DNA from 2 places in the Marinomonas sp. 63XJN7_9_ISO-PGPR-S23-217 genome. Region 2 is predicted to be linked to the other one. Evidence: predicted binding sites of a transcription regulator. Region 2 holds the regulator's gene; the other holds the start of a gene.
What was found. The regulator FNR, encoded in region 2, switches genes on or off when oxygen is low (the NO sensors DNR and NnrR bind a similar motif). The targets are predictions, from matches to a motif close to TTGATNTANATCAA.
Positions count from the first base shown of each region.

Region 1: the regulator FNR is predicted to act here: its motif matches at 8,531-8,544, upstream of AC0VYI_RS13510 (anion permease).

Region 1 covers NZ_CM149678.1:2,889,893-2,904,865, reverse strand. The annotation lists gene phnC (phosphonate ABC transporter ATP-binding protein) at 1-53, opposite strand, end outside; gene phnP (phosphonate metabolism protein PhnP) at 272-1,117, opposite strand; gene phnN (ribose 1,5-bisphosphokinase) at 1,131-1,715, opposite strand; gene phnM (alpha-D-ribose 1-methylphosphonate 5-triphosphate diphosphatase) at 1,781-2,917, opposite strand; gene phnL (phosphonate C-P lyase system protein PhnL) at 2,934-3,659, opposite strand; gene phnK (phosphonate C-P lyase system protein PhnK) at 3,685-4,491, opposite strand; gene AC0VYI_RS13535 (alpha-D-ribose 1-methylphosphonate 5-phosphate C-P-lyase PhnJ) at 4,484-5,404, opposite strand; gene AC0VYI_RS13530 (carbon-phosphorus lyase complex subunit) at 5,401-6,513, opposite strand; gene phnH (phosphonate C-P lyase system protein PhnH) at 6,514-7,140, opposite strand; gene phnG (phosphonate C-P lyase system protein PhnG) at 7,143-7,613, opposite strand; gene phnF (phosphonate metabolism transcriptional regulator PhnF) at 7,613-8,305, opposite strand; gene AC0VYI_RS13510 (anion permease) at 8,616-10,082, shown strand; gene AC0VYI_RS13505 (alanine--tRNA ligase-related protein) at 10,239-10,877, shown strand; gene AC0VYI_RS13500 (alpha/beta hydrolase family protein) at 10,992-12,011, shown strand; gene AC0VYI_RS13495 (helix-turn-helix domain-containing protein) at 12,013-13,056, opposite strand; gene AC0VYI_RS13490 (DUF805 domain-containing protein) at 13,196-13,549, shown strand; gene AC0VYI_RS13485 (hypothetical protein) at 13,564-14,127, shown strand; gene AC0VYI_RS13480 (PhoX family protein) at 14,440-14,973, opposite strand, start outside.
Region 2 covers NZ_CM149678.1:2,765,828-2,780,800, reverse strand. The annotation lists gene AC0VYI_RS12980 (SbcC/MukB-like Walker B domain-containing protein) at 1-3,276, shown strand, start outside; gene AC0VYI_RS12975 (BolA family protein) at 3,383-3,694, shown strand; gene AC0VYI_RS12970 (STAS domain-containing protein) at 3,718-4,020, shown strand; gene AC0VYI_RS12965 (SpoIIE family protein phosphatase) at 4,031-5,185, shown strand; gene AC0VYI_RS12960 (YecA/YgfB family protein) at 5,239-5,907, opposite strand; gene AC0VYI_RS12955 (RecQ family ATP-dependent DNA helicase) at 6,020-7,753, shown strand; gene AC0VYI_RS12950 (SprT family zinc-dependent metalloprotease) at 7,762-8,319, shown strand; gene ttcA (tRNA 2-thiocytidine(32) synthetase TtcA) at 8,412-9,248, shown strand; gene AC0VYI_RS12940 (YfaZ family outer membrane protein) at 9,259-9,825, shown strand; gene AC0VYI_RS12935 (IS1182 family transposase) at 9,911-11,254, shown strand; gene AC0VYI_RS12930 (adenine phosphoribosyltransferase) at 11,495-12,037, opposite strand; gene fnr (fumarate/nitrate reduction transcriptional regulator Fnr) at 12,063-12,824, opposite strand; gene hemN (oxygen-independent coproporphyrinogen III oxidase) at 12,840-14,210, opposite strand; gene AC0VYI_RS12915 (alpha/beta family hydrolase) at 14,374-14,961, shown strand.

The sequences.
Region 1 (14,973 bases), 120 kb from region 2:
TTTCCATAACTTTTATCCAAATTGACAATGGAAAGAAGTTTTTCAGGTTGCATATGATTTTGTTCCGATGAGTTTTAATAAAACCAATAGAACATATTTATCTTACATTTTTATTAAATAAAGATTTTATAATGGATGAATAAAAAGTTTTATAAAATAACTGGATGGATTTTATAAATAGCGAACGTAATGAATCATGGCATATTAAAATGCCATTAAAGGGGGGGGAGAATGTAAGATAAAATTTTTAATATCGTTTTATCATATATTTTTAATGTCTTCCTGATGAAAATTCTGTGTTTTGATATATTGTCAGTCCATCGCTGGCTATCTTTATATTGGCTGGTAAACTTTCCTTATGTTCTAACAACCAACAATCGAGTCGATGACTAATGTGGGTCAGTATCATTTGCTTGGGCTCTAGGGTGTTATACATCCAAAGGGCAAGGTTGATGTCGTTATGATTTCTTGGCGCGGTTGGAGTCGGTGGCTCGGAACAATCTACTATCAGACAGTCGAGGATTTTGTTTCTTAAAAAAGCCAAGCTAGCATCTGGTAATCCTACGGTATCCGTCAGATAGGCGAAGGTGAAACCGTCTTTTTCGATCACATAGCCCAAGGTAATTTTAGAGTGAATCAAGGGTAAAGGCGTAATGGAAAAATCCTGAAGTTGAACGGTATTAAATGGAATAAAAGGCGCTTGAAAATCCAGTACGCCAGGATGTTTGTAGAGATCGTCTGCGCCTTTTTCATCATCCGGCCGAAAGACTGGAATTTTCTGCGCTCTTTCTGACCAGCGAAGATGAAATAACCCTTGTACATGATCCATATGAAAATGCGTCAACACAATGCGTGTTATCTCTTCGAAGTCGTAGCGCTCAGCCAAATCACTAAAGCCTGCATCGATTAGTGTGGTGCCAAGTTCCGTACGAATCTCAAGGCTACAAGGGCCACGGCGAAAGGAATGATCTCGTCTGGCGCGCTCGCAGGCTAGGCAGTGACAACCCCACACAGGAACCTGTGCCGCGTTGCCTGAGCCAAGAATACGAATCGTTAATAGAGATTTCGCCGCTTTGGTTTGCTCTAAGATTGGTCTTTTCTCAGGTCGCTTTAGCATATGACTGACTCCTTTACTGATGATCCAATAGACGGTTGATATACGCCATCAGTTGTTTAACGGCATGATCAATTTGCGTGCTATTGTCAATCCTGTAGCAATCAGCGAGTAACTTTTGTTCCCGAGTGAGTTGTTGATTCCTAATAATGCGTGAGTCGATGTCATCAAGCGACTCTCGTCCTCTGTCGATAAGACGTTGACGTAAGATGGCCTCATCGACTGTGATCAATACTGGCACTAACTGCTCACGGTATAACGCTCTTGCGGTGGATAAATAGCCACGGGAACCATTAACAATCACCGTTTGCCCTTGTGCCAGCCAAAGGTCTATTTCACGGCCTATGCCATAGCGTAGGCCATTGGCTTGCCAATCTAAGGCAAAGAGCCCTAATTGTTTGCGCTGACAAAATTCCTTTTCGCTCAACTGAATATGATTTTCGCTGCCAGAGTGCCAATCTCGACAGATATAGCGATGAGCAACCATTAGGTTTGGCCGCGCCTGAGAAACGTCAATATGCTGGCGTAACGTGGAGATAATCGAGTCTTTACCACTGCCTGAAGCACCAATTAAATAAAGGATTTTGCTTGTTTTTTTCATCGCTATGTTTCACTTTACAGACGGTTTATCGTGATAATACTCGTCAACATGGATGAGGTTTGGGGTCAAAAAGCACGTTGACCATTTTTCCAAACCTGCTCAATGTGCACATGGTCTTCCTTCGCGCTACTCCAAATTAGATCCGCTTTACACCCTAAATCAATTAACCCTCTGCCGTGTAAACCAACGGCTTTTGCGGGATTAAGACTGACTAGGTTCATCGCTTTTGGAATGTCGTAATCATTATCTTCTAATCGTGCGATTTTAAAAGCCGACTCCAAAAGACTGGCGGGGTAGTAATCGCTGGAGAGAATATCCAATACCCCAGCGGAAGCGAGTTCATGAGCAGCAATATTGCCTGAATGAGAGCCGCCACGAACAACGTTGGGAGCGCCCATTAAAACACTCATACCTTTTTCATGGGCTGCTTTTGCCGCTTTCTTCGTCGTGGGGAACTCAGCAATCACCATGTTGAAATGATGTGATTCTTCAATATGATCAATCGTGGCATCGTCATGGCTGGCAAGAGGAATATGTCGATTGTGACAAGTGTCGCAGATGACTTCTCTAAACAGTGCGCTATAGCGTTGGCTGTCATCCAGTTGGCGAGTAATGAAGGCCTCCATCTCCGCATTGGATAATTTATATTTGCCTTGATAGTACTCACGATATTTCTCTATATTGGCGAACTGACGTTGCCCTGGAGAATGATCCATCACCGATACTAACTGCACGTTCGTTTGCTCTAATAAGGCGTGAAAGTTTGCTAACGTATCTTTATGGCTGACTTCGCAGCGTAAATGCAAGAAATGATCTGCACGTGTTAAACCACGGTCACGGGATTCATTGAGCGCTTCTACCATACGGCTTAGGTTATTTAATCGTTCACTGCCTTCGATGACATCCCCCACCGAGATGGCATCGAACACGGACGTAATCCCTGCGCTAACCATTTGTGCATCGTGCACCTTAAAGGCTTGGATGGCCGGCCAGTTGACGCCGGGTCGTGGAGTGAAATGCTTTTCCATATTGTCTGTATGCAGCTCTATCATGCCAGCGGTTAGGTAACCATTTTCGCAATCTAGTGCCGTAGGCAGTGAAACATTGCCTTGATCTATTTGTGTGATGACCCCTTCATTGATGACTAGGGTGCCTTTGATGATTTCATTTGGTAAGACGATTCGAGCATTGGTTAAGATCATGGTGAGTGCTCCAGCATCAATTTATGTGCGATGGTGTTTGATCATTTGCATGGGAGGTATCGCTATAGACTGAAAAGACCTGATCAGCAACAGCGTCACGAACGTGCGCATCATGAAAGATACCGACGACAGCGGTATTGTTGGCGAGCGCCTTTTTAATCAATTGCACGACGACATCAGCATTTTTTTGATCCAAAGAAGCGGTTGGTTCATCCAGCAATAAAATCGGGTAATCTTGAATGAATCCTCGGGCAATATTGACCCGCTGCTGCTCACCACCCGAAAAAGTGCTGGGGGCAAGTGACCATAGCCGTTCAGGAATATTGAGTTTTTGTAGTAGGTCGGCGGCTCTGTCTTTGGCTTCCTTGTCGGCAACCCCTCGCTCTTTTAGCGGCTGCATGACCACATCCAACGTGGCGATACGGGGAATCACGCGCAGAAACTGACTGACATATCCCATTGTGTCCCGTCTGACGCTTAGCAGCTGGTGGCTAGAGGCTCGGGCTAAATCCAACATCTCTCCTTGATGACGAACGTAAATGGCACCGGAGCTTGGCAGGTAATTGGCGTATAAAGTACGTAGCAAGGTGCTTTTACCTGAACCACTGTCGCCATGCAGCACGGTGCATTGACCGGCAAAAACCTGTAAATCAACCTTGTCTAAAACAGGCAGTTGTATACCGCCTTGATTATGCAAAGTGAAGGTTTTACTGAGCTGCTCCACATTGATCATCGTTGTCATGTTAAATCTACCTTGTTAAAGAGGATTAAGGGGTCAGCACGGAAGACACTAATAATTGGGTGTAAGCATGTTGCGGATCATCGAGTACCTGATCGGTCAGTCCGGTTTCGACTATCTTGCCGTGGCGCATCACCACTAAACGCTGGGCCAGCAAGCGAGCAACCGCCAGATCATGGGTGACGATAATCACTGATAGATTCATCTCGGTAACCAAGGTGCGTAACAGGTCTAACAAGCGGGCTTGTACCGACACATCGAGACCGCCGGTCGGTTCGTCCATAAAAACGACTCTTGGGTGCGTCACCAGATTGCGGGCAATCTGAAGACGCTGCTGCATACCGCCCGAATAGGTGGCGGGTTTATCGTCGATGCGATCCACGTCCAGTTCAACATCTTGCATCCACTTCATGCCTTTTTCGCGGATTTTCCCGTAATGTCGTTCACCGATGGCCATCAGGCGCTCACCAATGTTGGCTCCAGCAGAGACCCCCATGCGTAAACCATCACGGGCGTGCTGGTGGACCACTCCCCATTCGGTTCTTAATAAGTAACGACGTTCGGTTTCTGATAGTTGGTATAGGTTAAGCCAGTTATTTTCTCGGTTGAGATACAGTACCTCGCCATCATTTGGTGCGAGGCGGGCGGATAGACAAGTTAATAATGTGGACTTTCCAGAGCCTGATTCACCCACGATACCTAATACTTCACCGGGATAGAGATCGAAATTAATGTCTTCACAACCTTTTCCTGGGGCGTACAGCTTGGTCAGATTGTTCACTTTGAGTAACGGTGCATTTGAACGATCTTGTTGGAACAACTGGGTATTAGTCATGAGTTTTTTCTCCAGCTTGGGAGGGAGTCGCCTCGTTTTTGCTTACCTGCTGTCGGCAGTAATCCGTGTCTGAACAGATGTAGCTGCGAGTGCCTTGATCATCGATGATGACCTCGTCTAAGAAGCTGTCTTTTGAGTGACAAATTGCGCAACGCTCTTGCCATGTTTGTATTTCAAACGGATGGTCTTCGAAGTCTAAACTTTTGACCTTAGTGAAAGGTGGAATGGCATAAATACGCTTTTCGCGTCCTGCGCCAAACAGCTGTAAGGCTGGCATTTGATGCATCTTTGGGTTGTCAAATTTTGGAATGGGCGATGGGTCCATAATGTATCTATCATTGACTTGCACCGGGTAGGCGTAAGTAGTCGCAATATGGCCGAAATGGGCGATGTCTTCATAGAGTTTGACGTGCATAACGCCGTAGTCTTGTAGGGCGTGCATTTTTCGCGTTTCCACTTCGCTGGGTTCGATAAAGCGCAGCGGTTCAGGAATAGGCACTTGGTAAACGAGAATCTGGTCGGCTTTTAATGGCGTTTCTGGAATACGGTGGCGGGTTTGAATCAAGCTGGCTTCTACGGTGTTTTCCGTTGTCTTGACTCCCGTTAAGGCTTTAAAAAAGGCACGAATACTGACGGCATTTGTTGTGTCGTCGGCCCCTTGGTCAATGACTTTTAGTACATCAGATTCACCGATGAGCGCAGCGGTTAATTGTATTCCACCCGTTCCCCAACCATAAGGCATGGGCATTTCTCGGCCACCAAAGGGTACCTGATAACCAGGGATTGCTACGGCTTTGAGAAGCGCACGACGTATCATGCGTTTGGTTTGTTCATCAAGATAAGCAAAATTGTAGCCGTCTTTAATGGGCTCAAGAGTGGCTTTGTTTATCGATGTAGTAGAAGAAATGCTCATGCTTGTTCTCCTGAGGCACCTTGTTGTTCGTTATCCATCCTCTCTTTGCGAAGGCGACGTAATAATTCCAACTCAGATTGAAAGTCAACGTAATGGGGAAGTTTTAAGTGAGAAACAAAGCCTGCGGCTTCCACGTTGTCACAATGGGATAAGATAAACTCTTCTTGCTGGGCCGGAGAAACACGCTCTTCTCCGTATTTCTCGGCTTGCAAGGCGCGGTCGATTAAAGCCATGGACAGGGTTTTACGCTCGTTTTGTCCAAAGGCCAGCCCGTAGCCGCGAGTGAACTTAATATCATCGTTTTCTAACTTGCTAAAGCCATTGATCATTTCGCATTCGGTGACTTGCAGAGTACCTATATCGATAGTGAAGCCCAGTTCGTCTGGGGTGATGCTAATGGTGACGTCGCCTGTGCGAATTTCTCCCGCGAAAGGGTGATTTCGCCCGTACCCCCGCTGAGTAGAGTATCCCAGTGCCAGTAAAAAACCTTCATCACCACGGGCGAGGGCTTGTAGTCGAGCACTGCGATGGCAAGGGTAAGCTGGTGGGTCTTGGGTGATGTCAGTGGGTGTGGTTTGTTCATCGATTTCCTCCACCATAAGATTTTCTCGCTCCAGCATTTGCAGTACGCGAGTCATGGCTTCGGCATCATCTTCTTGGCTGGTCGAGGTGATCGTTTCGAGTTCTTCGGGTGTTCGGCCGTCGGCAAGTAAAGTGAAGTCTAATAGTCGGTGTGTATAGTCAAATGTGGAGCCTAGCAGTTGTCCACCGGGAAGGTCCTTAAAGGTGGCTGAAATACGCCGTTCAACTTGCATTTGTGTGGTATCGATTGGATCGCTGCTATAAAAGCGGCTGAGTGTGGTGCGATAGGCACGTAATAAAAAAATGGCTTCAACCAGATCTCCGGCGGATTGCTTGATAGCCAAAGCCGCTAACTGCGGATCATAAATGGAACCTTCAGTCATTACACGGGCAACCGCCAAAGGCAATTGCTCGCTGATTTGTGCCACTGATAATTCAGGAATGTCCAAACTACCACGACGGGTTTTGTCGAGTAATTTGTGTGCGTTGTTTATGGCGGTTTCTCCACCCTTAACGGCAACGTACATTTAAAGTACCTCCACTTGAGTGGTTCGGGGTAGACAAACTAAGTGCGTTTGATCGACGAAGATAAAATCCAAACCAAGTGGAAAAGAGGCATTTCGTTCTCCTGTTTGGTTTGATAAGTAGTCCAATAACGCAAGCGGAAGGTCACTGATAGAAACGAATTTCGCCGTTTCTATGCCAGGCCCAGTGAGGCGTAAATTCACCCCGTTTGAAAGGTCGTCTTTTATGCTGCTGACTTGTACGATCAGGGTACAGCCTGTTTCTGGGTATTCATTTGTTCCTTGCGAAAAGTGTTGAGACAAGTCGGCAAATGATTCCAAATCATCGGGGCAAAGCAAAGCGAATAGGGCTTGTTGGCTTTCGTCAACCATGGACACACCTGTATGAAAATGCAGATTGTGTTTTATATTCGTGGTATGAAAATGGGGTGATAGCCAAAGCGGTGTTTGCTGGTCTAGCATGGCTTGGCATATGGCGAAGGTGCTGGCATTGAGATGATCGATGGGTTCAGGTGAAATCACTGAAACCAGAGAGCCGGGCTCGCTCATGGCTTTGAGTAATTGTCGAAAAACTATTTGACTGTCATGAATGATATGTTGGAAACCTTTCACTAAGGTAGGTGTGGTCATGGTTAGTCTTCTCCTCTCACTAGAGTAAAAAAGTTCACCTTGGTTTGGGCGACTTCGTTCGCTTTCCTTTTTTTCTGCTCGGCTAAGTGGTGTGCCAAAGGCTGGATAATGTTGGTTATCAAGTCTTGTTGGTAGGCTTGGTCTTGTAGCATGGCATCCAGTTGTGCAGCGCGAGTAGCGTGTTCTTTATTGCGTCCTGCTATGTAGCTGTGACCATAATGACCATTGCTGGAACGCACCACACATCGGGTCATGGTCATATCGCCAAGGTTAAATTGAGACCCGGTACCGCCCATGCGACCACGCACTTGGGTTAGTCCTACTTCGGCTGCGCGGATGGTTTCAAAGCGATGTTTATTGATATAAGTATCTGATAAGGCGATTAACGTTTCTGAACGTGATTTTGCCATTACTGACATCCAATGCTGTCGCGCTTGTTGGTTTGACTCGGTAAGGTTTTCACTTGGCATCATTAAGGCTCCACGCTGTATTCAAAAATATCGCTGCGGCTGATGCTAATTGAATACTCCATCAGCTCACCGCTTTCGATTAGATAATATTGAGAATGAATCTCCATGACTGGAACCCCACGACCAATTTGTAGCTGCTGACATTCATCAAAGGTTGGCATTCGGGCTTTAAGTCGTGTGGTGCCTCGGGTGGCATGAAAGTGATAGTGTGCTTTTAAAAAGCCGTGTAAGGATCCCGATTGGTATTGGCTCATAATCTCTTTGTCGACGCCAAACAAGTGATGTTTGATCAGCGTGGTGGCTTGCTTATTAATAGAGCGACAGGTTTTGATTAACAATACCTCTTGTTTTGTGCTCAGTTTAAGGCGCAAGGCAAGCTCTTGGGGAAGCTTGTATTCACAGCATTCGAGCACCTGAGTGTCTAATGTTAAACCTGCTTTTGAGAGATTGTAGGTAAAGCATGACTGGTTATTTAGGGAGTAATCAATAGCAGGTCGGGTCACTTGATTACCAAGCCCTTGAAATCGTTTTACTAAACCATCTTGTACCAGTTCATCAATAGCGCGACGAACGGTATGCCGATTGACATTAAAGCGACTGGCTAACTTTTGCTCGGCTGGTAGTAAATCACCCGATTCGTACTGATGGTGAATTTCATTTTTTAGTTGTTGGGCAATATCTAAATAAATGGCCATGATGTTCTCATTCATATTTCTTGGTTTGTCTAGACAAATTTATAAGACAAAAAAAGAAACAAATTATGGGTTTGTTGAAATCATGTTAGGGGAGGTTTGTGACGGTTTGGTTATCTAGACAAGTCAAAAAAATGAAGAATACATGACAGTGATTTTTTGCCGAGCAATGAAATAAAGTCAGACTATCCTCTTACTTTTCCTATTTTACTCATGATCAAAGCTTATCTGATATAAGTCATCACCAGACTTTGGCTGTCCCGTTATTATGCCCTTTTAAAGTCTTTTTCGTGTTGTTGTAAAAGGAATATGTATGAAGGTGGGTGGTGTAAAAATTGTCCCAGGAATGATTTCGATCGTTGTGACGTTGGGGATTTGGTTTGTCGTGCCAGTGCCTGAAGGGGTTTCTGCCAACGCTTGGCATTTACTGGCTTTGTTTGTGGGGACCGTCGTTGCGATTATTGGCAAAGTGATGCCCATTGGCGCCATTGCAATTCTGGCGATCACTTTGGTTGCCTTTACTGGAGTGACTAATAATTCCCCCTCAGGTGCGATCAAAGATGCGTTAAGTGGCTTTTCGAACTCGCTTATATGGTTGATCGGTATTGCTATTATGATTTCACGTGGGCTTGCTAAAACGGGGTTAGGGAATCGCATTGGCTATTATTTTATTTCTCTATTTGGCAAGAAAACCATTGGTATTGGCTATGCTTTGGCGATTTCGGAATTAGTGATTGCCCCCGTTACGCCGAGTAATACTGCCCGTGGTGGCGGTATTATTCATCCCATTATGAAATCCATCGCAACCAGTTTTGGTTCTTCACCAGAAGAGGGCTCGTCTCGAAAAATTGGTCATTACTTAGCCTTGGTGAATTACCATATTAATCCGATTACCTCGGCCATGTTTATTACAGCGACCGCTCCCAATCCCTTGATTGTGAAGCTCATATCCGATGCAACTGGAGCGAACATTAGCATCACTTGGGGCACTTGGGCATTGGCGGCTCTTTTGCCTGGCTTAGTGTGTATTGCGCTTGTGCCCTTAGTGGTTTACGCCATTTATCCGCCAGAGGTGAAAAGCACACCGGATGCGAGGGCCTTTGCCAAATCCAAACTCAGTGAAATGGGGGTAATGAGCTACGGTGAAAAAGTCATGGTGGCGGTGTTTGCTCTCCTACTGATCCTTTGGGCCGGTGTACCTGCGATGCTGTTTGGCTCGGCATTTGCCGTTAATACAACCGCAGTCGCTTTTTTAGGATTGTCGGTGCTCTTAGTCACAGGTGTATTAAGTTGGGAGGATGTTCTTAAGGAAAAATCCGCTTGGGATACCGTTGTTTGGTTCTCTGCCTTGGTGATGATGGCCACCTTTTTAAACAAGCTTGGCTTGGTGCATTGGTTTTCCACCGTGGTAGAAAGCAATATTGAGCATTTAGGCTTTGGTTGGGAAATTTCGGTGTTGATCTTGGTGGCAACTTATTTCTATGTGCACTACTTTTTCGCTAGTACGACGGCCCATATCACCGCCATGTTTGCGGCTTTTTACGCTGCGGGTTTGTTATTGGGCGCACCTCCTTTGTACCTTGGTCTATTGCTTGCTGGTGCTTCTTCTTTGATGATGTCACTGACTCACTACGCCACAGGCACATCGCCAATTATCTTCGGCTCTGGTTATGTGTCCATGGAAGATTGGTGGATTATGGGATTCATCATGAGCCTAGTGAACCTCTCGGTTTGGGGCATTGTTGGTGGTCTATGGTGGAAAGTACTGGGTTATTGGTAGAGACCTTTTATGACGGTCGTGCTTGCGGCTTCGTGCAAAGGTCTCTGGTAGGTCATCATTTTGCTTGTAAAGGTTCACGTTTGACTGTATTTCCTTTCTCTACTGGGTAACATGAAGCATTAGCTTTTGGCTTGACGTAGCTGAGGAGAAAGGAACGTGACAAAAAAACAATTTTGGGTGGATCCGTATCAGACTGAACTGACGACGACTATTAGCAAACTGGATGGAAACCAAGTTGAACTTGCCGAAACGATTTTCTATGCGGAGTCGGGTGGCCAAGAAAGTGATGGGGGCACGATTGGCGGTTACCAGGTAGTCAGCGCTGAGAAAAGGGATCAATCGATTCTTTATACGCTAGAGTCGACTGCAGGTTTTCAGATTGGGCAAACCGTTGATGTCAAAATAGATTGGCCAAGGCGATACAACTTGATGCGTCTGCATTTCGCTGCGGAAGTGGTTCTTGAATTGTTTTATAAAGCAATTCCCAATCTTGAAAAAATGGGTGCGCACATTTCAGAATCGAAAAGCCGTATTGATTTTGAGTTGCCAGAAAGCATCTCGCCCATGTTACCCGAGATACAAGCTCAAGCTCAGTCGTTGTTTGATGCTGATTTGCCCATCGAGAAAGACTTTTCGGATGTACAAAAGGGGCGGCGTTATTGGAAGGTCGAACATTTTGCTCAAGTGCCTTGCGGTGGCACCCATATTAACCGCACCTCAGAAGTGGGACGCATCAAACTAAAACGCAAAAATATAGGCAAAGGGAAAGAGCGAGTCGAAATTTATCTGGTATGACCCTATTTGCCGACCCCGTGTTTTGTATTATGTCCTCGATCTTGTTTTAGGTCGTTCTATGGTTCTCTTTTCCTCATAGTGATTGTGTTTGCAATCACTATGAGGAGTGAAGTAATGAAATTAGTGTTGGTTTTGATGTTACTGGCAGTGAGTATGACCAGTAAAGTCATAGCACAAGATGCGGTGGGTTTTGAGCAAATTATTTTGTATCCGGACAGTGATAGACCCTTAAAAACCAGTATTTGGTATCCGTCACAGACGCGTTTTCCAGTAGAGAGAGTCGCTGAAAATGCAGCGTTTATTGGAACGGATGTGGTCCGAATTGGGACGCCGATGACAGGAAATTTTCCGCTGGTGGTCATTTCTCACGGTTATAGCGGGAACTGGCGTAATCAAAATTGGTTAGCAACTAAGTTGGTTCAAGAGGGTTATATAGTCGCTGCCGTTGATCACCCTGGCACCACGACGTTCGACCGCTCACCACAAGCGGCTGCGCAATGGTGGCAACGCCCCCAAGATATATCACGTTTATTGGATTGGTTGTTACGCTCATCCATGTGGCGTCGTAACATTAATCGGCATGATATTACCGCTATAGGACATTCTTTGGGAGGCTGGACTGTGATGCTTTTAGCGGGCGCGCAATTTGATCGAGGCCAGTTGAAGCAGGAATGCATTGCCAAGCCAAATCCTCGAATATGTGGTTTGATGCCTGAATTGGGCTTGGATAAGCCGCAAATCGGTGAGCCAACAGGCAGCCTAAAAGACAAGCGGATCAAGCGAGTCGTTTCGTTGGATTTGGGCCTAGCACGAAGCTTGTCACGTCACAGTTTACAAACTTTGACCACACCCACTCTGATACTCGCCGCAGGTGTTGATATTGGCGATTTACCGCAAGCGGAAGAATCGGGTTTTCTCGCAAAGTATATTCCTAAAAACAGGCGTCATTACATTGTCTATCCTGATGCTGCGCATTTTAGCTTCATTCAGCTTTGTAAACCGGGGGCGATAACGATGATCGACAAAGAAAACCCAGGTGATGGGATTGTTTGTCGAGATGGTAAGGGACGTTCACGAAAGGCGCTGCATCAAGCTATGTATGAGGACATTTTGTCTTTTCTACGTCAGTCCTAATTTATTGACTGTTCGAGCGTCGAAAGGCGCTCGGCGTCTGCGCAGTGACACGGGCAAACTCTCTATTGAAATTGGATTTGGTTTGGAAGCCGGAGTCTAAGTAAATTTGGGTGATAGGCTTATCTGTTGTAATGAGCAGCTGTTTGGCGCGTTCGATACGGTATTCGTTAACCACTTGAGACACATTTCGCCCATAAATTTGATTTATTGCGCTGGAAATCTGGCGTGCGGGAATGCAGGCCTTTCTGGCAAGTCTGTCTAAAGAGAGGTCTGGGTCTAAAAAAACTTCTGTTTTAGTGAGTAAGGTGTCTATTTTATCTATTATGGTTTTCGCTTCGTTGTCGGTTTGCTGATGCGTCCTATTCTTTTGCTCTTCTAACGTGATTTCTTCTTCATTTTCATTGGCTGTTTCCGTCATGCTTGGTGCGATACTTAGGCTAATCCTGATCACTGCGATAGCGAGCATTGGCAATAATATGGCGTGACCTATGGCTAAGATATGAATGGCGTGAACGCCTGCGAAAAGCGAGAAATCAATGGCCAACGCGCCATCAATACAAGCCGACATTAACAACATGGCCCCCGCCACTCGTTCTGCTTTTAGTGCTTGATCAATATCGGATAAACGTACCTGCTCAGGAATGTTGGTTACTCTATATGAGGCTCGAATCAGTGCGACACCGTAACTTACATAGAGTAATGTCAAAAGAGGGTCTAAAGGCGGTCGCCAAAAGGGATAGGTAAGAGAGCCTAAAAAGACAAAAATAGGCGGCAATAGATGCCAAAATCGAAATCGATGACGTTGATAAGCGTTCGCAAAACAGTACCAAGCGGTAACAGGGATGCATGACGCCAAGATGGGTTGGAAAAAACGAAACAGTGGGTAATCAAATGTCCAACGTAGACCAACGACTATTGTCGTTAGGGTGCATAAAGTAATAAAGACAAATGCTGAAGGGGTGGTTTCTTCGCGTCGAATAAACAGCAGAATAGCCAAAATACCTAGCAACAGGGCGACCACAAAAGGTAAGGGAATAGCAATCATCTAAACTCCGTTTCTTATTTCTTTGGTTGCTATTATGACCTAGAAAGTCATCAAGGACGTCCTAGAACCTGATTTAGGACGCTATTGTCACCTCAAAACTCTAGATTTTCATCTTCGATAGGTTTTGTTGGAGAAAAATATGAACGGGTATTTTGATGGGTGGCAGCGTTTTTGGCAATTTTCAGGAAGAGCATCGCGAGAAGCCTTTTTGACCTTCTTTTTGGGGAATATGTTGATCTCTGCGCTGTTTGTTGTTTTGGAAGCCTTCTACCTGACGGCATGGAAAGTTGAAGTCATTTACAGCTTGCTGATTTTGCTTCCCATGTTGTCTTTAACGGTGCGAAGACTGCACGACACGAATCGCTCTGCGTGGTGGTTATTGGTTATCTTAGTCCCTGTGGTTGGCATGGTGCTTTGGCTTATTTTAATGGTTTTGCCGAGTGAACCACAAAGCAATGACAATGCTTATTCACAACATGACACAACACTTTGAGCAGGGAGCACTATATGAAAAATATTAATCATTTATCTAGAGTGTTGTGCATGTGTGTAGCGTTCTTTTCTGTCTCCGCCAGTGCTCATGATGTCAGCAACTCAGGCACTAGACGACAAAAAGAGGCATTACAATCAAACGATATAAAAGCCGTTGTGTACATCAAATCCCCTAAAGAAGGCACATTATTACAACTGAGAGGGATTGCGGGAAAAGGTCAGCTTGTTTTCAGGCAGTCCATCATCGGTCATAAAGACAAAACTGTCTGTTTTTCGACACCAGTCCGATTTGCCGCAGGAGATTTTGGCGGATTTGACATTGGTATTCGTGCAGGCGACCCTATACGTCTGGTAATTTACTCGAATAAGGTATTGAAAAAGCTTATCGCAGGGGAGGAAGTTGTCAGCGAAAATTATGTCATCACCGATCAACGTAATACCCAACTTGGTGATATCAAAATTGCATCCGGTTTAACACTCAGTTATGGCTTTGTACTTAATCCTGGGGAATGGTCCTGGTCGTCCTTTTTCGGGCTTGATAAAAATAAAATAGATTGTAAATGGTTGCGTGCTTCTTAATGTTTCAATGGTGTTAGCAAAATGAACTAACTGAAACATAGCTATGTCAGCAGAGCCAATGGTGGCATCAATGACTTTGCTGAAATAACAGAAATACTTAACCATTATATGATTAATGTTGGTACATTTGATAAATATGGAATGAAAAGTAGGGGAATATATTAGTGCAACTTGGCTGCAAAAAAGTTGTAGTAATATGGTTTTTTGAATACATGTTCGCAATTTTTAACGATAGAGTAAAAGAAAAGGGCAGCCAAATGGTTGCCCTTTTGTTTATCCGATCAGATAAATCGTTGTAAAGTCGCTTATTAATTAAGAGACTTTAGGAATCCCTGTGATGTAACCCACAGCCGCACCATAACGATCTTTGTAATTAGCTCGGACGTATGGATCTAATACATCTTTTACTTTGTCATGCAATGGGCTTTCCCAGTCACCAGGGTGTTGCATGTTGCTCATGATGTAGGTCCAGCCGTTAATTTCGTCAACCGCATGCAGGCCAGTTGATTCTGCGCCTGCTGGGCAAGACATAATGCGTGATAGGTCGCCGCTGTCTACATTATAGGCCCATAGGAAGTTGTTGACATGATTGCCACTGTCTTCTCCAATGAACAAAGTGCGAAGCTTTTCAGAGTACTTGATATTATCTGGGTTAGCGATACGGTCAGCATGGGCTGTATTGCCGATTGCATCGGCAGTTTTTAGGTCTTCCCCTGTTAGGTTGAATGGAGCGTGCATGTGAACCGATACCCATTCGCTGTCAATGCTGTTGCCATCACTGTCTGTTTGACCGCCTGTTAGCTTGTGCTCATATACGGCACCAGCTTTTGGTCCTTGAACATGAAT
Region 2 (14,973 bases):
ACTGGTGCGAGTAAGCGCCATCTTAACTATAACGCCAGTGCAAACGATGGTAAGGCGAGTGGTCGTAGTATTCGCTCTTATATTTTGGGGATGATTGACTCAGGCCAAGCCAACTCGAAAAGCTTCGGTGCGCAACCAAGGCAAGATGCTATCAGTTATCTGGCGTTAGTGTTTGAAGACTCTATCACAGGTAAGGAATCGACGGTTGGTATTGCATTAAGTGCGTCGTTGGCGTCACCTGAGGAGGATACCTTGGGTCGTTATGTGTTGCCAAATCTGGGGGTTCATAAAGAAGACTTTATTGATGCGATGGAAGGCAAAAGCTATAAGGCAAAACCTTGGATTGAAGTGCGGGAAAATATGAAAAAAGCCTGCCTAGATCCTTACATTAAGTCAGGCAGTGCTTCTGCTACACAATATATCAATCGCTATTTAGAAGAGCTTAGCCCAAGTTCTGATCAGTTGATTACCCTTGATAGTTTCTTGAAAAACTTTAAAAACGCCTTAAAGTTTGTGCCCATCGCTTCGCCTACGCGTTTTGTTCAAGATTTCGTTTTAGCAGAAGCGCCACTTCAGGTGGGGGCGTATCAAAAATCACTCCATGAATATCGTCAATTGGAAAGCAAAACCCAAGAAGTCTCCAAGCGTATTGACGATCTCAAATTGATCCAGCAAGAGTGTGAGAAAAAACACCAGCAGGAGCAAACGGCGGTTAATTATCATTGGATCGCTACGGAAGCGCGTTTTGATGAGTTAAGTACCAAACAAGATGACATACAAGACCAGTACGAACTCCATAAAGAGCGTGAAGAAGAAATTGATGAGGAGTTGACGACTCAAGGACATTTGCTTAAGCAATTGCAGGGGCAATTGTTACGCTTAGAACAGCAGTATGAGCATTCTGATGTTGGACTTAAGCTTCAGCAGTTAGAGCAGAATAAAAAGTTCTTAGTATTGCAAGCTCAGCAAGATCAAAAGGCCATTGTTCAGGCTCGCCAAATCATGGTGTTGATGTCATCTTTATCGGCGTTTGAGGATCTGTTATCCGAACAGACAAATGCGCTGGTAAAAGAAACAGGCAGTTATATTGGCTTGATTAGTGAAGATGGCCGTATTGAAGGGAGTTTAAAACCGTTAACTCAACTATTGAGTGCGCTCAATGAAAGTTTAGATACTGAAAAGTCCCTGGTCTTCAGGCAGCGTTCAGAATTAAATCGTACCATTTTGAACTTGAAGGATGAGTGTAAGCAACTTGAGTCGGATGTGTCTTCCTTGAAAGGTGGGGTGAGCCCATTATCGCAAAATACCAAGCGTTTGATTGCGCTATTAAAAGACGCTCAGATCACGGCAACCCCTCTTAGTCATTTGGCAGAGGTGACGGATCGTAAATGGCAAGATTCGATTGAAGGGTATTTAGGGGCTCAGCGTGAAGCCTTGATTGTTGAGCCTGAGGATGCGGAAGAAGCGATTCGAATTTTCCGAGCCCATCGTCGTCAGTTAATGGGCTGTCGTGTTGTTGATACAACTCAGACTCGGTTATGGCTAAGCCGTGGTGATCGTAATTCAGCGCTCAAATTTATTCGTTGCAACAATGACCATGCCCAGGCGTATTTGAATCGCCGTTTAGGGGGCATCAAACCGGTAGAAACAGAGCGAGAATTATTGCGTGAAGAAAGCGCAATGACCGCTGATGGTATGTTGAAGCTGTCTGGTAGCATTTCCACTATCCGCTCTGTACCACACATGATGGTGGGGATTAATACTGACGGTATGAGGCAGTCCCGTGAAGAGCAATTGGCCAAATTAAGTGGTGAGTTGATGGATCACCTTAAGGCTGATCAACGCTTAGAGCAGGCAGATAATCTGTTAGGGCGCATTATGGCTAGCAATCAGTTTGATGTTGAAACATTAAATAATGCGACCCACGCAGTCACTCGACTGACACAAGAGCTTGAAAGTGTCGAAGTGGAAATTGCCCAACTTCAGCAGCATGATGATAAAGACCTTCAAGAGAAGATTGAAGCGCTGAAAGTGCGCATTGAAACCGTAGAGCTAGATCAGAAAAAATTAGACCGCGAACGCCAACAAATTTCCGAGCAATACGGCGCATTGAATACACAAAAAAACCAGTTGAGCTCTGCCTTATCGGCTCTTGATGAAGAGCGTAACCGACTCACTGCCAGCCCGCTTTATAATGCGGAATTTGCCAGTGAGCGTTATGCGCTGTTAGAAAACAGTATGGTTAATGGGGCGGCCATTTATAAGGAAGCTATCAGTCGTGCAGAAAAAGCAGAAGATAAGTCCCGAGGCTTTGATCAAAAAGTACGCAAAGATGTGGCTGACCACTATGCTAAATATCACAATGCGAATATGGATAATGATATCCAATTGGATTATTTGGAATCCAAATTTGAAGAGTTTCAGCATTATGTGAATTATCAAATTGACGTGTTAAGTGAAACGGAGTTGGCAAAATATGCCAAACGTGCCGAGCTTGCCAGACGAGAAGCAGAGGAAACTTTCCGTTCTGATTATGTGTCAAAACTTAAAGATTCTTTGGATCAGGTCGCTCATATTATTAGAGAACTCAATCACAGTTTAAAACGTCGCCCCTTTAATAATGAAACTTACCAGTTCCGTTATTACCCAAATGGTGATATGAAAGATATTCTTGATTTGGTTGATCGCTTCAGCGCACAAGATCAAGCGAATGTCGGTGGTTTGTTTGATCCTGAAATGACGGGAGATCCAGAGCATTTGCGTGCCATCACGGCAATCCAAGAGTTGATTACAGACGAAGAGAAGCAGCAGGATCTGGCGGATTATCGTAAATTTTATAACTTCGAAGTCGATATTCTCGATGCGGATGGTAACAAGAAGACAACGTTGAGCCAGCGTATTCAGACGGGGTCGGGTGGTGAACACCAAATTCCATTTTATTTGGCAATTGCGGCGGCCTTGTCTACGACTTATCGGTTGCACGAGACAATGGATGGTGACATTGTCGGCGGCTTCTCCTTGGCGATGTTCGATGAGGCGTTTAACAAAATCGATATGATTAAAACGTCTACTTGTATGGGCTTTATGAAAGACATAGGTTTGCAAGTTATCGCGGCGGCGCCTGATGATAAACGGGCTGTTATGGCGGCTAATATGGATACGGTAATCAGTGTGTGGCGCGAGGGTGGGGCTGTGTCTATTGACGTGGCTTATCCAAAAGAAAAAGGACAAACGTTGCTAAATGGCGACATGGAAGCCGTTTTAAATCCAGCGTAAAGGCAAATGTTATTAACGGATTAATGACATGAATACTATATGACTGCGAAATATGCGGTTAATATAGTATTAGAACGACTAGATTAAATGATAGACCGAGATAATAATGAAAATAGAAAGTGATATTAAACAGCACTTAGAGGAGGAGCTTTCTCCTCAGTATCTCGTTTTAGAAAACGAGAGCTATATGCACAATGTGCCGGAAGGTAGCGAGTCACATTTTAAATTGGTTTTAGTCAGCGATCAGTTTTCTGGCAAGCGTTTAGTGCAGCGCCACCAGTTAGTGTATCGTGTATTATCTAAACAAATGGATCTTATTCATGCATTAGCAATGCATCTGTTTACGCCTGAGGAATGGCTGGAACGTCAAGGTGATGTGTCTGCTTCACCTAATTGCCACGGAGGAGGACGCGGGTAATAACTCGCGTTATGATGGTTCATATGAGTATTACAGTAAATTATCATCAAGCTGATAATTGTGTTGATATTATCGTTGTTGGAAGTTTCGATTTTTCTCTATTCAATGAATTTAAAGACGCTTATGCTGGTTTTATTGGCCAGACAATGTCTTTTCGTGTTGATATGAGTCAGGTTGAGTATTTGGATAGTGCTGCGCTGGGGATGCTGCTTAGCATGAAAAACAGTTTAGGGGATGAGTGCGATATAGAATTAAAAGGTGCTAATGACTTCATCAAAAATATTTTGATGATTTCTCGCTTTGATAAACGTTTTACTATTCGATAAAGGCAGTTTAATGAAGCTTTTGTGTGTCGACAGCGAGCCTATTTACCGTGAAATCGTTAGCGTGTGTGCTAAGGATCATGGGTTAGATGTAAAGACGGCCACGACATTTCAAGAAGCGATTGATCTTTTCGAAGATTGGGAGCCTGATTTAGTTACCCTAGATGTCCTTGTCAAAGGAGGGAACGGCTTAGTTCTCATCCGGGAGCTCAAATTAAAGGCTAATGATCGTTTTGTTCCAATGATTTTTTTATCGTCACAATCCTCTGATTCAACGATGGAGAGGTGCTTCAACGCTGGCGCTGATGACTTTTTACCGAAGCCATTTCAAGAGGCTCTATTTAATACGCGTATAGAGAGTCACAAGCGCCAGGTGATGCTTGTGCAAGAGATGTCGCAAAAAAATCGAGAGTTGGTGTATTACAAAGCCATGATAGAGCGTGAGCATAAAATGGCTCATCAAGTGCTTGATCATGTCCTAATACGCTGTGAAAATACCTCCCATAATGTGGCTGTCACCCGATTATCTGCCGCCAGTTTCAATGGCGATTTAGCGCTTGTTAATTCTCGTTCTGATGGGGCTCGCCTTATATTTGTAGGGGACTTTACGGGCCATGGCCTTTCCGCTTCCATTGGTGCCTTACCGGTTGCGCAAGCATTTTTTGATGCGGTAGACGATCATATAGAAATTTCTAAACTTGCAAGCCATATTAATCGTATGTTGATCAGTATCCTGCCCGATTATATGTTTTGCGCGGCCTATATCGTATTAATTAAACCCGGTGGCCACTTGTTCTTTTGGGGGGGCGGTATGCCCAAAGCCTATATCCGCCGTCAAGATGGCAAACTTGACTATTTACAATCTATGCACATGCCATTAGGGATTTTAGGGCCATCTGAGTTTGATAATACGTTAGGTGAATTCAGTATCGGTGCAGAGGATACTTTAGTTATTGCGACCGATGGTGTTTCTGAGTTAAAAAATGAAGCTGGAGAAATGTTAGGAGCTGAGTCCTTGGAAACGCTTGTATCAGCGTGTTACGCCAATGCCGATTTAAATCAAGCGCAAGAGGATCTAAAGGACAAACTATCTCAATACCAAGGCCATTCAGAACAGATAGATGATATAACCTTTGTTGCTGTAAGAAAAAAAATGACCGAAAAATAAGCGATAATTACAGAAAGACATCATCGCTTTTACTAGGCTAGAACGTTTCGTGACTAATGTTTTTTACTGTGTGTTTTCTTTTTGTTGTTTTTGGTTTTTTTGCCTGTTTGTTTGTTGTTCGCGTGTTTGGATGCTGAGGGAGTTGGGCGCTTTTCTGGTTCAGTACGCAGTACGAGAAAGAGATCTGTTACAACTTCAGGAATTTGTTCAATACAGGAGCGAGTGAGTTTTTCGCTCTGTCTGATCTGTATCACTTCTTCATCGTCAAATAAGTCAGAGGCCACCATAATAGGGAGCAAAAGTTCAGCCACGACTTCTTCTTTTTCGGTTTCAAACCAGAAGGTTTCTGTCATGAACACGCCTTCCATAAAACCGGTGGCCCATTCTTGAAGCTCGCTGAGTTCTTCTGGGCTTGGTCCCATCTCTAACTCGCATGGAATGAGAAATTCGTCTTCTGACTCAAGCTCTTTTTGAATGTCGACAAACAAACGAGACATCAGTTGAGTGATTTGCTTTTCTTCTTTTGGGCTTTCAAAGTTTGGGGTTTCCTCAAAAATAACAGGAAGCCATTGCTCTTCGGTAAACTGAGCGGGGCAAATAGCCAGTGCGGTTAAAAAGCCATGGGCCATAACGAAATTCTGACATTCTTCATGAACTCGATCGGATTCTAAAAAGGTTTCTATTGTATCTAACTCAAGATCATCAAGAGGTTGGTGTGCCATATGAGGTTTCCTAAAACTTTAAAAGTGATTTCAGCGGATTAAGTGGCGAATTCTAGCGAAAAAGCGTCTAAAAATCGATGCACAATGACCTTACTTAAGAGATAATTCTCTTATGATAACCAAACACACTATATTGTCCCGTTTCGGCTACCAAGCCTACCGCCCCTTACAAGAGGAAGCCATTGACGCCCTCTGTTCGGGGAGTGATGTTTTGTTGATGGCGCCTACTGGCGGTGGTAAGTCCTTAGTCTATCAATCTGCTGGGTTAATACGTGAGGGTATTGGCATTATCATCAGCCCACTACTAGCATTAATGGCGCAACAGGTGGATGTGCTCAGAAAAGCGGGGGTCAATGCTTATTTTTTCAATTCTGCTTTGAATATCGAAGAACAAGAAGATTTGGTGTGGGCTCTGCGGCATGATCAGGTTGATTTGCTTTTTATGTCGCCTGAGAAAATAGTGCAACCAACGGTAATTGGCTTTTTAAAAGATATTCAAATTTCCCTTTTTGCTATTGACGAAGCCCATTGTATCGCTCAATGGGGTGAGGCTTTTCGGCCGGAATATAGCCAATTGGGGGCTCTACGCGCCACTTTCCCCAAGGTTCCTATCATTGCGTTAACCGGTACGGTTGATCTAAGAACGATTCAGACCATTGAAAATTCCCTGCAAATCAGCGGGTGTTTACGTTTAAAAAACAGTTTTGATCGGACGAATATTGAGATTCAAATTGCTCAAAAGCGTAAAGCTAAGCAGCAAATATTGTATTTTTTGCACCATGAAATGGCGGGTGAAAAGGGTATTATTTATTGCCGTTCACGAAAAAAAACCCAAGAGCTAGCGAGCTGGCTCGAACGCCTTGGGCTAACTAGCTTGCCTTACCACGCAGCCATGCATGAGCTAGATAAGCAAAAGCATCATCAACGTTTTCTGAATGAGCCTGGTGTCATTATGGTAGCAACAACAGCTTATGGTATGGGCATTGATGTGCCTGATATTCGGTTTGTTATTCATTTTGATTTACCGAGCAGTCCGGAAGCCTACTTTCAAGAAGTTGGTCGCGCTGGTAGAGATGGTAAGCCTGCAAAATCCTTATTATTGTATGGGCTTCAAGATATGCTGCAGGCGCAACAATTTAGTGATGGTGAAAGTCATGATCGATTGTGTGCGCTTTTTAAAGTACTTGAAAGTCGAGGGTGTCGCCGCAAACATCTTCTCGCGCATTTTGGAGAAGAAATTGAGCCTTGCGGACACTGTGATCGATGTTTGTCACCGTCTTCTGAGCAAAATGCGACCATAGCGGCACAGAAAATGCTTTCTCTTATTTATTATACAAAAGGGGTGCAGCCTTTTTCTGTCTTGATTGATGTCCTGCTTGGAAAACGCAACAAAGGTGTTATAAGCGTTCAAGGTGAAACTCTGTCTTTATTTGGAAAAGGCAGGGAATTTACCGATATTCAGTGGAAGGCGGTGATTCGGCACTTAATTGGATTTAGTTATATAAAAATAGACCATTCCACTACTTTTTGTGTGCACTTGAATCAAAAGGCCAAGCGAGTTTTGAAGGGAGAAGAGCAGATACTTTTGCCCCATGAGCGTTATTATCCAATATTAGATGAGAATGCGCTTCATAAAGAGCTGATAGATTGGCATAAACTAAAAACTTGGAAAAGTAGAGTGCAGAATAATCCTTTGTCAGATCGTCAGTTGCGACTAGTGCAAAAGCATAAGCCAAGCAATATTGCATCATTGAGTCGTTTAACAGGGCTATCCGTTGAAGCAATTTCTTCTTATGCAGAGCAATTGTTGACCATCTTGAATGACGTAAGAACCAACGAGGAATAGGGCCGCCTATGTATGCCAAAAGCCAACTTTCTTTCGATATGGAGAATGAATCCTATGAGACTGATGCGCCAAAACAGATCCTAGCGACTATACAGCGTAAAGTAGTAGACTGCATAAACAGAGCGAATCAATTCTTCGGCACTGAGTTTGAGTTACCAAATGCGAATCTACGTCAAAAGGGACGAGCTGCAGGTACTGCTCATTTGCACAAAAATGAAGTGCGTTTTAATTCGTATATGTACCAGCAAAATCCTCAGGACTTTTTGGAGACGGTTGTGCCCCATGAGGTTGCTCATATTATTGTGTTTCAGATATACGGAAATGATGTGCGACCACATGGCAAAGAGTGGCAGGCGGTAATGCACAAAGTGTATGGACTTCCACCACAACGTACCCATAGCTTTGATGTTCCACCACCAAAACAAAGTTATTACTACCAATGCCATTGTCAAACGCACACGTTCACCAAACAGCGTCATACTAGAGCGCAAAAAGGCACAGAGTATATTTGCAAGCTGTGTGGGACTAAGCTGCATTTTGTGGATGATTTGTCAAAGCGTCACTAATGTGCAAGCTTTTTATCAAGTTGCTGCTTTTTTAATGCGACAAAATAATGATTATAGTAAGATAGCGGCATTTAGTTTATAGCGTGTACATAATGGATTTATCTAACAACCCGAAAGAAAAACTTGAGTTTAATAAGCTGCAAAAGCGTTTAAGACGCTTAACAGGTCAGGCCATTGTCGACTTCAACATGATTGAAGACGGTGATAAAGTGATGGTGTGTCTATCTGGTGGTAAAGACTCTTTTACTATGCTGGATATCTTACGAAATTTACAAGCCAGCGCCCCTATTCATTTCAGCATCATCGCTGTGAATTTAGATCAAAAGCAGCCAGGTTTTCCCGAGCATGTGTTGCCAGCCTATCTTGACGAAATTGGAGTCGATTACCATATTTTAGAGAGAGACACTTATAGCATCGTCAAAGAAATCGTTCCAGAAGGTAAGACTACTTGTGGATTATGCTCTCGCTTACGTCGTGGCTCACTTTACGGATTTGCAGAAGAGATTGGCGCGACTAAAATTGCTTTAGGTCATCATCGAGATGACATACTTGAGACGCTCTTTTTAAATATGTTTTTCGGTGGTAAGTTAAAGTCTATGCCGCCTAAGCTGTTAAGTGATGATGGAAAGCATATGGTTATTCGACCATTGGCTTATTGCAAGGAAAAAGACATTCAAGCATTTGCCGATATGAAGGCTTATCCCATTATTCCTTGTAATTTATGTGGTTCACAAGAGAATCTACAAAGGCAAGTCGTAAAAGATATGCTTCAGCAGTGGGAAAAAGATTATCCAGGCAGAACCGATTCTATGTTTACTGCCATGCAGAATGTGGTGCCTTCCCATCTTGCTGATAATGAGCTGTTTGATTTTAAAGGCTTAAAACAATCAGAAGATGCATTTAATAAATTGAATATTATTTCACTATAGGAAAGTTCTAATGAAACTAAGCAACAAAGCGCTATTGTTGACCGCAGGGCTACTAAGCTCTTCCATGGTATTGGCTTCTAACGTAAGTGTGAACTTAAGAAACGATTTGTTGAAAGCGGATGCCAGTATTGATGCAGGCCCTTTTTCAATTGATGCGGGGGGGACGCATGATGCGGATAAAGATACCTCTTCTGCTTATGCAGGCTTGAGTATTCAAGATACAGATGCAACGGGGCCGTTGCAGGTTGGACTAGGGGCGCGTCTATATGCTCTCGATTCTAATTTAAAAGATGAAAATAATGATCTTGCATTAGCGGTAGCGTTAGGTGGTTGGTATCGTTATACCTTCCCAATGGCGAATCGTTTAAGCATATACGCTTCCGGTTATTATTCTCCTGAGGTTCTAACGATTTCTCGACTGGATCATATGTATACCTATAACGCGCGCCTTGAGTATATGACAACACACAATACTCGTGCTTTTATTAGTTACGGAGCGACTGAAGCCATTTACAAAAACGGTCAGCGCCAAAAAAGTAATGATGGCATTTCTGTTGGTGCCAATGTGGTCTTTTAAAAATGCATAAAAAAAGGTGGCATTCGCCACCTCAGACTGCTGATAAAGTCCTCGCCATTCGGCGGGGATTTTTTATAATAACGGCATGCTTAAAGAACGCCCTCAAACCCAGTCTACTTTAGAGTTTGTTTCCATCGACGAGCTCGTCCCCAGTGATCACTTGCTTCGCAAGATTGATCGAATTATTGATTTTTCCTTTCTACATGATCTTGTGAAGGATTTTTATTGCGCGGATAACGGTCGTCCCGCTCTCGATCCTACTCTCATGTTTAAGTTGCTATTTATTGGCTACCTTTTTGGTATTCGTAGTGAACGTCAGTTGATTAGAGAGGTTCAAGTTAATGTCGCTTATCGTTGGTTCTTAGGTTTAGGCCTGACTGACAAAATTCCCGATGCTTCCACTTTGAGTGCAAACCGCACACGTCGTTTTAAGGAATCCGATATCTATCAAAAGATCTTTGATGAGATCGTACTCCAGGCTATAAAACACAAGTTAGTTGGCGGAAACACCTTTTATACGGACTCCACACACCTTAAAGCCAATGCGAACAAAAAGCATTTTGAAAAAGTAGTGGTTGAACAGTCCCGACAGGCGTATATGGATGAGCTCGATAAGGCCGTTGAGGAGGATCGACTCGTTCATGGAAAAAAGCCTTTACCACCTGAAAAAAACAAGGTGGAGAGTCGTGAAATCAAGCAGAGTACGACGGATCCAGAGAGTGGCTATATGGTACGAGATACTAAGCCCAAAGGGTTCTTCTACTTAGATCACCGAACGGTTGATGCACGTTGCAACATTATTACTGACGTACACGTCACCGCAGGCAATGTCCACGATGCTGTCCCTTATTTAGAGCGATTGGACCGAATCAAAGAACGCTTTAAGCTTTTCATCACATCGGTCGGAGTCGATGCGGGGTACTTTACCTCGGCAGTTTGTCATGGGTTAGAAGAACGACATATCTATGCCGTGATGGGCTATCGTCGTCCTAATCACAAGAAAGGCTTCTTCTATAAACGCGAATACAAGTACGACAGGGAACAAGATGTCTACTTCTGTCCGCAAGGTGAAAAACTCATTTACAAAACCACTTCTCGAGAAGGTTACCGTCACTACGACTCAGATAGCCTGATCTGCGCGAACTGCCCAGAAAAGCACCGCTGCACCACAAACAAAAAATCGGTCAAAACCATTACGCGTCATGTTTGGGAAGATAGCAAAGAACGCATCAATGCCCATCGGCTAACCCCATTAGGCAAAGTCATTTATGCCAGACGAAAGGAAACCGTGGAACGAAGTTTTGCCGACGCAAAAGAGCTGCATGGCTATCGATATGCACGATTTCGAGGAACAGATAAAGTAGCTTCTCAATGTCTATTAACGGCAGCCGCCCAAAATATGAAAAAGATAGCCTTAATGCTTAGCTAGAGGCTTTTATTTGTTCAAAAAAATGACGAAATCGATAGTCAGAGCCTTAATAAAAGGCCTCAAAGAGCTCTAAGTAACTAATGAGATATCTTGAGTCACTTAGGAAGGAATGTGAGCAAAAGACTCAGAAAAATAAAACCCCAGCAAAAAACTGGGGTTTATCAGTAACCTGAGGTGGCATTCGCCACCTTTTTTATTGATGCTTTAGACTGCCTCTAGTGAATAAAGGCAAATAGATGATTAATCACCTTCATACGCACACAGATTAAAAACGGGGATGTTTCTATCCTGTAATTTTTGGCTTCCACCTAGATCGGGCAGGTCAATAATAGCGGCCACTTCTTTAACCTCTGCACCTTGGCTCGTTAATAGCTCAATAGCTGCTAATAGGGTGCCACCTGTAGCAATAAGATCATCAAACAATAAAACATTATCGCCAGTTTTTACTGAGTTTTCCTGAATTTCCAACTCAGCGGAACCGTATTCTAAGTCGTACGCTTGTGAAATGGTTTTGCCAGGCAGTTTCCCTTTTTTACGGATCAAAATCAGCGGTTTTTGTAGTTCATATGCCAGTACGGCCGCGATCAAAAAGCCACGAGCATCAATACAAGCGATATGAGTAATATCGCTGGTAATATAGCGATGCACATAAGCATCAACGACCATACGCATGCCTTTTGGGTCGCTAAAAATAGGGGTGATATCTCGAAAGTTGATGCCTGGCTTTGGCCAGTCTTCAACAGAACGAATTAATGACTTAACGTAGAAATCATCATACAGCATAATCAAAGTGCGCCTAGTTTGTAGTTCAAAACTGAGCTATTTTACCACAGTCAGGCGCAACTCCCACGAGTTTTTGCATTTCTGGCAAGTCAATAATGGAAATTTCTTTACCATCTACTTGGATTAATTCGTTTTTTTGAAAGCGTGTGATCACACGACTAACTGTTTCTACTGCTAAGCCTAAATAGTTACCCACTTCACCACGGGACATGGAAAGTCGGAAGGACGTCGCTGAATAACCACGCTTTTTAAAGCGGTTCGATAGGTTAAGAAGGAATGAGGCTACTTTTTCGTCAGCATTCTTTTTGCCCAGAAGTACCATCATTTGCTGATCATCGCCAATTTTACGGCTCATTACTTTGAACATCTGGTGTTTGAGTGACGGGATTTGTGCGGAAAGATTCTCCAAATGACTGAATGGGATTTCGCATACGGTGGTTGTTTCTAGTGCTTTAGCAGAAATAGGGTAGGTATTATCATCGATACCGCTTAGACCAACCAGTTCGCTAGGGCAATAGAAGCCTGTGATTTGTTCTTCGCCTGAAGAGGTAATATTAAAAGTCTTTAGTGTGCCGGTTCTCACGGCAAAGACAGAACTAAAAGGTTGGCCTTGATGGAATAACACCTCCCCCTTCTTTAGAGGGCGTTTTCGCTCAATGATTTGATCTAATCGATTAATATCTTCGTCTGCCAGAGCGATAGGTAGGCATAGCGCACTTAAGCTACAATTTTGACACTGAGAAGATAACTTACTGCTAAAACGTGATTGTGTGTGTGTTGCGGGCATTTCACTCTCCCTAGATTATATTACTTTTGAATACTTGACTACGCTGTTCAAATGTTTGTCAAAAACCATGCATACGCAGCGAATAAGTAATCGTCCCCGATCTGTTACTTTTATAATAGTATCTTCTTGCTGGCTCAGAATTTCAATGATGCCATCCAATTCTAGCTGCTTTAATTTAGCAAGCTCTACTGCGAAGTACTCTTTAAAGCGTATAGTAAACTCTTGTTCTATGGCTTGAAAGCTTAATCTAAATTGACTGATAAGCGTCATAATGACTCGATGTCTAATTCTGTCATCATTATCGCTGATATAGCCTTTCATAATAGGGAGTTGACCGTTTTCAATGCTATTTTGGTAAAGAGACAAGTCAGTATGGTTTTGGATATACACGCCGCTTAAGTTGCTGATCGCGGATACGCCAAAGGCAATCAAATCTGTATCTGCATGGGTGGTGTACCCCTGAAAATTACGTTGCAATTTGCCTTCGTTTTGAGCAATCGTCAACGTATCATCAGGCTTAGCAAAATGGTCCATGCCAATATAGACGTAGCCATTTTCTATTAATGTATCAATGGTCATTTTGAGTATATGCAGCTTCATTTCTGCAGAAGGTAGGTTCTCCTCTGGAATCCGTTTTTGCGCTGGGAACCGCTCAGGTAAGTGAGCGTAGTTAAAGACGGAAATACGTTCTGGTTGTAATCTCAAAACGATATTCAGCGTCTCTTTAAAACCGTCTAGAGTTTGAAACGGTAAGCCATAAATTAAATCGAAGTTAATAGAACGTATACCGAGTTCGCGGCAGTCATTGACGAGCTTTTCAACTATTTCAACAGGTTGTATGCGGTGAATGGCTTTTTGGACCGATATATCGAAATCCTGAACGCCTATGCTGACGCGATTTATGCCCATGGTTGTCAGAAGTGTCAGTTTTGACTTGCTAATCTCTCGAGGGTCAATCTCAACGCTATAGTCCTGACTGCCATTGGTAATCAAAGAAAAATGTCTATTGATTACATCAAATAACTGCTGCCATTGTGACTCAGACAAAAAGGTTGGTGTGCCACCTCCGAAGTGCAGTTGTGTCACCGGACGATCAGCGTCAATCATTAAGCTGCGTAGGCGTATTTCCTCTCCTAATAACTCCACATACTCCTCGCCCTTGTCGTATTGTTTTGTCACAATTTTGTTGCAGGCGCAGTAGTAACAAAGATGAGCGCAAAATGGGATGTGGAAGTAGAGGCTGATTGGGGCGTCTGAAGGCCTTAACATTCTATCGATGAGAGCAATTTTGCTGATGGAGGCATCGAACAACGGAGCTGTCGGATAGGAAGTATACCGAGGGCCTGATAAGTTGTATTTTTGAATGAGTAATGGATCCCAGATCATGATGTTTTCCTATTAAATTTTCTAATGGCAGTTTACTCTTATGGGGATTCTGTTCGTATGACTTGGATCAAGGTTTTAAGGTCAAAATAAAAATCTTGCTAAGTTCAAGAGAGAAACTTTTTATTCAAGTTAAAAAACTCGTTTTTAGTGTTGAGATGAAGCCATGCAAATATTGCCTATCTATCTTGCTCATGGAGCGGGCGTCGGTCACAAAAATAGTGACTTTCTACAACGCATTAGCCAGCAGTTAGGAGAAAAAGGTTGCCCTGTCATACCCGTGACTTTTGCCTATATGCAGGAACAAGAGGCCACTGGAAAAAAGCGTCCGCCGCCACGTTTCGATACATTAATACCAGAATTTGCTGACTACCTAAGTGCCTCGGACCCTCTCATTGTTGCGGGTAAATCGATGGGAGGGCGAGTTGCAACGCAGCTGACAAGTGATAATAGAGTGAAGGGGGTTATTTGCTTTGGTTTTCCTTTTCATCCTCCCGGTAAACCGGAGAAGCATCGTTTGGCGTTTTTGGAAGCTGTTGATGTCCCTTGCTTGATTATTCAAGGGACGAGGGATGTGTTCGGTAAGTCTTCTTGGGTCCTGGAGCAAAAACTCAACAAGAATATTGACATCATGTGGGTTGAAGGAGCCGATCATGATTTTAAGACGCTAAAAAAGCAGGCCATAACACAAGACGAGGTGGTTTCAAAGGTGGCTAGCATGGTTAATAGTTGGTTGTCAGAAAAGTTTGTCTAGCCAACCTGGAGG